2 regions of the Pseudoalteromonas sp. ASV78 genome follow, and region 1 is predicted to be linked to the other one. Evidence: predicted binding sites of a transcription regulator. Region 1 holds the regulator's gene; the other holds the start of a gene.
What was found. The regulator ArgR, encoded in region 1, controls arginine synthesis, uptake and breakdown. The targets are predictions, from matches to a motif close to ANTGAATANNTATTCANT.

Region 1 (4,069 bases):
GTAAGTGAAATGCTTGAGTTAGTGCATTTAGTTGGCTGTGCTAAACGCTTTCCTCATCAGTTATCGGGTGGTCAGCAGCAACGCGTGGCAATTGCCAGAGCGCTGGCTTACAACCCTAGTTTATTGTTATTAGATGAACCGTTTTCAAATATTGATACCCAAGTACGCTTTGAACTTATTGCTGATATTCGACGTATTATCAAAAATCAGCAAGTATCCGCTGTATTTGTCACCCATTCCAAAGAAGAGGCGTTTGCATTTGCCGATACGTTAGCGATTATGGATTGCGGTAAAATTGCTCAACAAGGCACGCCAGAGCAGCTTTTTAATGCGCCAAACTCAAAGGTAGTTGCAGAATTTCTTGGTCAGGGCATATACTTAGACGCAGAAGTATTAACAGCAACTGAATACAGTACTGCTTTTGGCCGAGTTACATCATTAATTGCACATAGCCATGCAAAGCACGTTGGGCAGCTCTATGTTCGTCCACATCATCTTGAGTTAATGCCTTTGCAATCACAAAGCAGTAATGCAAACACGGTGACTATATTAAATCGTCGTTTTGTTGGCTCGCATTTTGTGTATAAGGTCATCATTGATGGGCAAGAAATTGATGTTGCTGCTCAGTTGGGTCAATCATTTTTAGTCAATGATGATGTAACTATAAGAATAACACCGCACACGGTTAACTTTTTCGCTGAATAACTACATTCGCGTTCTGCCGTGTAGGACATTTGAGTTAAGGAAATACCATGGCGCAAGCGCAGTCAGGGATTTGTGCTGAAGCAAACTTGCACGGTTTACATTTATTTTTTAATGTACTTGATGGCCACGATGAGTCATTACGCAAAAAATTAAAATATGTGAGTGCTATTCAAGATGAGTTTTCAGATCAGTTTTCTGAATCTATGCTCTCTAGTGTGGTTGCTGTCGGCGCACAGTATTGGCCACATATTTTGCCAGAGTTTCTGCCGAGTCAATTACAGAGTTTTCCTAACATTACCCATAGCGATCATGTTATGGGCGCGCAGCCGTTTGATTTGTTTGTGCAAATTCGTTCCGACAGAGAAGATGTGAATCATCTGTTTGCATTGCAAGTACTGAAATTATTCTCCCCTGATGTTGAACTCGTTGAGCAGGTAAGAAACTTTCGTTTTCTCGATGGCCGCGATTTTAATGGTTTTATCCTCGGTGGCGATACTCCGCACGGCCGCCAAAAACGTCTCACTGCGTTAATTAATAAGCCTAATCACTTTGAAGATCAGGGCAGTTATGTGCATATACAACGTTATAAACATGACCTGAGTGTATGGCAAAATCTACCATTGAGCGAACAAGAACAAATAATGGGCCGTACGCGCTTAGATAACAATTTAATAGTCCCCGCGCTGGAAAATAGCCATGCAGTTCGCACCGAGCTTAAAAATGAGCAGGGTCAACCACTGCAATTAAATCAAAACATGCCTTATGGTGATGTCTATGAGCAGGGAATATTAGCGATCAGTTATGCGGCGCTAGGTAATGCATTTGAGCAAATGCTATTGAGTCGCTTGGGGCAGGGCGATTGCTATGACCATTGGCTGGATTTTACTCAAGCCGATATGGGCTCTGCATTTTTCGCCCCATCAATTAGCTTTTTAAAGCAGTTGTAACGGTTTGAATTGGTAGATTTATACCGTATCAAATAAAATACGCACGCGTTCGAGGGTTACGTCAATCTCGGAAATTTTTGCAGGGGCGATAAAAATCGTATCGTCTCCAGCGATAGTGCCAAGCACACCATCCGCTTTACCTAATGAATCTAATAAACGGGCGATCAGCTGTGCAGCGCCTGGGCTGGTGCGAATGATGATCATCATTTCGTTGTGCATAATATCAATCACTAACTGACGTAACGGGCTTTTTGCCGTAGGTACGCCCATTTCAGCAGGTAAACAATAGACCATTTCTTGTTTGGCATTACGAGTGCGTACCGCGCCAAACTTGCTTAACATCCGCGACACTTTACTTTGACTGATATTATCAAAGCCTTGCTCTTTTAGGGCGTCAACAATTTCACCTTGTGAACCAAAGTTTTCTTCTTTTAAAAGTGCTTTAAAGGCCTTTACTAATGCTTCTTGTTTATCTTGATGTTGCATATTATAGGTTCTTATTCATAAGTGATGCGCTAATTGTACACAATGTTGCATACTTATGCAGTAGTTGTTTGCTTTTGCGCTGGGTTTTAGTGCTGTAAACCTGCAAGTTTACAACTATGGTCTAAATTATACGTGAAATAAGCAGGATAAATTTGTCTTTAGGCGTTAATTTCATTATCTTAGTGCCACAAATATTTTCTACCTTAAATTACGGAGAATTCCAATGAAAGTTGCTGTATTAGGTGCTGCTGGCGGTATCGGCCAAGCGTTGTCTTTATTATTAAAAACAGGCTTACCAGCTGGTTCTGAATTATCACTTTATGATGTTGCTCCAGTTGTTCCTGGTGTTGCTGTTGATCTTTCTCACATCCCAACTGACGTTAAAGTTGCAGGTTTTGGTGCTGATGCATTAGATCAAGCGTTAACTGGTTGTGATATCGTGCTTATCCCTGCTGGCATGCCACGTAAGCCTGGTATGGACCGCGCTGATTTATTCAATGTAAATGCTGGTATTATTAAAACATTAGCAGAAGGCATTGTTGCTAACTGTCCTAAAGCACTCGTGGGTATTATCACTAACCCAGTAAATGGTACTGTGCCAATTGTTGCTGAAGTATTCAAAAAAGCGGGTACTTACGATGCTAAACGTGTTTTCGGTATCACCACTCTTGATGTGATCCGTTCTGAAGCATTTGTAGCTGAGCTTAAAGGTGTTGATGTTGCAACTGTGAAAGTACCAGTAATTGGTGGTCACTCAGGTACAACGATTCTTCCGCTTCTTTCTCAAGTTGAAGGTGTTACTTTCACTGCTGATGAAGTTGCTGCACTTACTCCTCGTATCCAAAATGCTGGTACTGAAGTAGTTAACGCTAAAGCGGGCGGTGGTTCTGCAACATTATCAATGGGTGCTGCTGCTGCTCGTTTTTGTATGTCTTTAGTTAAAGGCTTACAAGGTGAAGACGTAGTAGATTACGCATACGTTGCTGTTGAAAATGGCGATGCTGCATACTTTGCACACCCAGTACGTTTAGGTAAAAACGGCGTAGAAGAAATTCTTTCTTACGGCGAGTTAAGCGCATTTGAACAGCAAGCTAAAAACGACATGCTTGATACGCTGAAAAAAGACATCCAAGAAGGTGTTGATTTCATCAACGCTTAATTGCTAAGTCGATTGATACAAAAAAGCCTGCATTTGCAGGCTTTTTTATGCTCGAAGGATTTTTAATAGATTAGGTATTTATTAGTGATTACGATCAACGGCAATACGTGCCAAGCTAACGAGTGCCTCTTTATATGGCGATTCATCTAATACCGCCAAGCATGCAATGGCTTTATCAGCTTCTTCGTTGGCTTTATCCATTGTAAACTCAAGCGCTTTAGTTTCATTGAGTGCAGCTAAAATTGCATCTAAGTGATCCATACCGTTACTGTGTTCAATAGCATCACGGATCAGTTGCACTTGCTCTGCATTCCCGTGGCGCATTGCATAAAGTAATGGCAGGGTTGGTTTACCTTCAGCTAAGTCATCACCAATATTTTTACCTAATTGCTCTGCATCAGCATTGTAGTCAAGTACATCATCTACCAATTGAAAAGCGGTGCCTAAGTGCATACCGTACAAGTTAAGCGCTTTTAATGTTGCCTCGCCTTGATTTGTGATGATGGCGGCAAGACCGGTTGCAGCCTCAAACAGTTTTGCTGTTTTCGAGTAAATGACCTGCATATAACTATCTTCAGTGGTATCAGGGTCATTGCAGTTCATTAGCTGTAACACTTCACCTTCGGCAATCACATTGGTTGCATCGGCGAGTATTTGCATGACTTGCATTTTACCAATACCGACCATCAGCTGAAATGAGCGAGTATAAATAAAGTCACCAACCAGTACGCTGGCAGCATTACCAAACTCAGCATTTGCTGTAGGTGTACCG
Region 2 (4,069 bases), 1.6 Mb from region 1:
AGAATTTGCGAATCCGGTGAGCTGCCTTTAGGGCATACTGCAACAAAATCAGTACCTAGCGTTGCTGCAAGTAACATCAGTGAGTGCGTTACGTTGTTACCTTCACCTAAATAGGCAAGTTTTAGCTGGCTCACATCCCCGTATACTTCTTGTAATGTTAAAAAGTCAGCCAATGCTTGGCATGGGTGATATAAATCACACAAACTGTTGACCACAGGTACGCTCGAAAATTCAGCAAGTGTGGTTAAGGTTTTATGCTGATAAACACGTGCCACAATACCATCAGCCCAGCTGGCAATATTTAACGCAAAATCTTTTACTGATTCACGTGCGCCCATGGCACCATTTTGTGAATCAAGATACACCGCATGACCGCCGAGCTTATTGATACCAATATCAAACGATAAACGCGTACGTAAGCTTGGTTTTTCAAATAAAGTAACCACTGATTTACCAGCCAGTGCTTGGCTAAAATCAGCAGGGTTTGCTTTTATTTTTTGCGCAAGATTAAGTAAGTTAAGTGCGCCTTGTTGGTCTAGTTCAAGACCCGATAAAAAATGATTAAACATATAAAACCTATGGTGTAATTTTTGTTCCGACGTGCTCACCCGCAAGTAAAGCGACTAAATTTTCTGGCTTTTGCCAACTCGAAATGTAAACGCCACGTCGTAAGTGCTGGGCAGCAAGAAGGCTGGTCTTAACTTTGACCTCCATCCCACCCAAAATTACTCCTTCTGCAATTAAAGTATTGATCTGATTTGTGTCAAGTTGATGTAACGGCTGTTTATTTGCATCAAGTACGGCTTCTACATCGGTCATAAAAATAATTTCTGCATCGAGCTCTTTAGCAATCGCCGCCGCCGCTTCATCTGCATTCACGTTATACCAAAGACCATCGTCACCAAAACCGATTGAACTAACTAAAGGTAGACGCCCAAGTTTTAATAACTCTGGTATCACACTTTGCACGCCACCGTTACACTGACCAACTTGACCAAGTGCTTTGAGCTTTTGCGACGTAATAATGCCGGCTTCATATAAACTAAGACCAACAGGTTTATGGCCTGCCACGATTGCCTGGCTCATTAATTGTTTGTTTGCACAACCAGCCAATGCACCAACGATGTACGGCATCTGCTCTTTTGGGCTAATACGTAAGCCCTGATGTTTCGCGCTGGCAAAACCCGCTTCTTTTAGCCAGCTATCAACTAACGCCCCACCACCGTGTACAATCACAAACTGTGCTTGAGTTTGTGAAGCTAGCACTTCAAATAACGCTTTTGCCGCGTCTTCTGTGTTGAGTACTGCACCACCGAGTTTGATGACCCATGTTTGCATTACTGTTACCCTTTTAAACCTGTGCTATGAGGTAAATCCATAGCTAAATTAATACATTGCAGTGCTTGGCCTGCAGCACCTTTTAATAAGTTATCAATCGCTGCCATCACAATCAGTTGGCTACCTTGTTGTTGCCAAGCAATGTCCACAAACGGCTGCTTAGCCACCCCTTTAATTGAAGGTATTTTATTACCAAGCAATCTGATCAACGGCTCATCGGCAAGTACTTGATAAGCTTGCGTGACTTGCTCTGGAGTAACATCGGCTTTTAATTGCACATAAATAGTTTCTAAAATGCCACGAGGGAAATTGCCTAAATGTGGCGTGAATAACACTTTATGGCCTAAGTGCTGTTCAATCTCAGGGCTATGTCTGTGGTTAAATAACCCGTATGGTGCAAGCGATACTTCACAAAAATGCGTGCCTACACTGGCTTTACGCCCGGCACCGGTTACTCCCGATACCGCATTAATAATCACTGGCTGATCAGCCAATAAACCGGCTTGCTGCAATGGCTTTAACGCATTTAATGCCGCAGTTGGGTAACAACCCGCTACGGCAACTAATTGTGCTTTAGCGATTGCGTCACTATTCCATTCAGCCAAGCCATAGGCAGCTTGTTTAAGTAGTTCAGTATGTTGATGCTCAAAACCATAATAAGTTTGATAATCTTCATTACTGCTTAAGCGGTAGCCACCTGATAAATCAAAAACCTTTTTACCCATCTTCAAAAAACGTGGCGCTAAATCAACACTCACTTTATGATCAGTACATAAACACACAAAATCAGCTGAGCTTTCGATATCGCTATATGCGCTTTCGCTCAGCGGTAATAAAGGAAAATCAAGTAAACCAACATGCTCAGGATACAAGTCACTTAATAACTTACCTTTATCTAAACTTTGCTCAGATACATAACACGCTACTAAGGTTAATTGTGGATGTTTTACGACTAAACTTGCTAATTCTGCGCCGCTATAACCACTTGCGCCAATAATCACTACTTTCATTCGTTACTCTTTTTGGGTTTTACTACTATATTTACATTCAAATCGGGTTAGACAGTGCATAAACACACTGTTTTGGGAATGAAACTGGATTATCGTCGTTTTATATTCATTGCGTCGCTTTAATATATTTATGCTTAAAAAGTGAATTGATATTCATCATAAATACTTTTATATTGTTATGCAATTAGATTGAATAATTATTTTGGATTTTTTTATGCCTTTACCGTCTTTTTTGTCCATGTATCAGCAGTTGATTGCCGCCCCTTCCATTAGTGCTATGGATGAATCGTTAGCCATGAGTAATAAAGGCGTCATTGAGCTACTTGCCAATTGGTGTAGCAGCTTAGGTTTTGAATGCGAAATTACAGAGTTATCAGGCCCTAAAGGTCGCTTTAATTTGCTCGCCAAACGCGGCCAAGGCGATGGCGGTTTAATGCTTGCCGGTCACACCGATACGGTTCCTTTTGATGATAGTCGCTGGAATTATGATCCGTTTAAATTAAGCGAATATGACAATAAACTATATGGTTTAGGCAGTATCGATATGAAAGGCTTTTTTGCTTTTGTACTGCAAGCAATTAGTGAACTCGATGAAACCACACAAACTCAACCAATTTTAATTTTAGCCACCGCCGATGAAGAAACGACTATGGCTGGTGCGCAGCAAATTTGTCAGCACAAAAATTTAAAACCTGCGCGTTGCATTATTGGTGAACCTACTGATATGACACCGGTATTTACTCACAAAGGTCATATGAGTACGGCTATTCGCGTAGTCGGTCGCTCAGGTCATAGCTCTGATCCTGAACGTGGTTTAAACGCCATTGAAGTGATGCATAAAGTAATTGCAAAATTGTTACTTTTAAAAGACGAATTAAAGAATAAATATTCAGTAGAGCACTTTGTTATTCCCTACCCAACATTGAATCTAGGACATATTCATGGTGGTGATAACGCCAATCGTATTTGTGGCTGCTGTGAAATGCATATTGATATGCGCCCATTACCAGGTTTAAGTGTGCAAGAACTGCAAATGATGTTGTTAAAAATAGCGGCAGAAATAAATAACCAATACCCAGATGCAGTGAGTGTGATGGATATGCACGAGCCTATTCCAGCCTTTACCGGCAGTACCGACACGGCATTAGTACAATTAGCAGAAAAAATATCGGGGGAGCAAGCCGTTGCAGTAAATTACTGCACCGAAGCGCCGTTTATTCAGCAACTTGGCTGCGAGACTATCGTAATGGGGCCGGGCTCTATTAACCAAGCCCACCAACCTGATGAGTTTTTAGCGATGGAAAAAATAAAACCGTCGCAACATATTATTAGTGAAATGATTAAAGCGAGTTGCTTTATTTAAAATCAAAAGTTTAGTGGTATTAGCAATACCACTGATTTACTAATTCATATATTTAGATAAGAACTTTTTAAACACAGGATCTGTTTTCGCTAGCGCCTTTTGCTCTGCAAGTATTTCTTGAAGAATATGCTCAGAAGTAAGTGGGTTCGCAAGCACGACTCTGAAGACCACCGTTGGCTGGTGATCATACTGAGCTGGCGTCAATCGCGTACGCGACACAAATGAACGCCCGGCTTCACGTTGGCGCTTTTGCATACTGGCGGTAAAACGGTTTAGCGAAGCAAATATGTCCAAACGGGTTTGCTCATCAGCTTCGGCTATTTTTTGCTTAATTTGTTTTGGTACATAACGGTATGTA

Region 2: argC (N-acetyl-gamma-glutamyl-phosphate reductase) is a predicted target of ArgR. The motif match lies at 2,489-2,506, and genes of this name have one in related genera.

Annotation. Positions count from the first base shown of each region.
Region 1 is NZ_JBLOPA010000001.1:2,154,066-2,158,134, reverse strand. Features, by position in the region: gene ACMVDV_RS09770 (ABC transporter ATP-binding protein) at 1-705, shown strand, start outside; gene ACMVDV_RS09765 (Dyp-type peroxidase) at 753-1,652, shown strand; gene argR (transcriptional regulator ArgR) at 1,671-2,138, opposite strand; gene mdh (malate dehydrogenase) at 2,362-3,297, shown strand; gene ispB (octaprenyl diphosphate synthase) at 3,379-4,069, opposite strand, start outside.
Region 2 is NZ_JBLOPA010000001.1:3,754,721-3,758,789, reverse strand. Features, by position in the region: gene ACMVDV_RS17170 (ornithine carbamoyltransferase) at 1-569, opposite strand, end outside; gene argB (acetylglutamate kinase) at 577-1,338, opposite strand; gene argC (N-acetyl-gamma-glutamyl-phosphate reductase) at 1,344-2,348, opposite strand; gene argE (acetylornithine deacetylase) at 2,563-3,711, shown strand; gene panP (pyridoxal-dependent aspartate 1-decarboxylase PanP) at 3,751-4,069, opposite strand, start outside.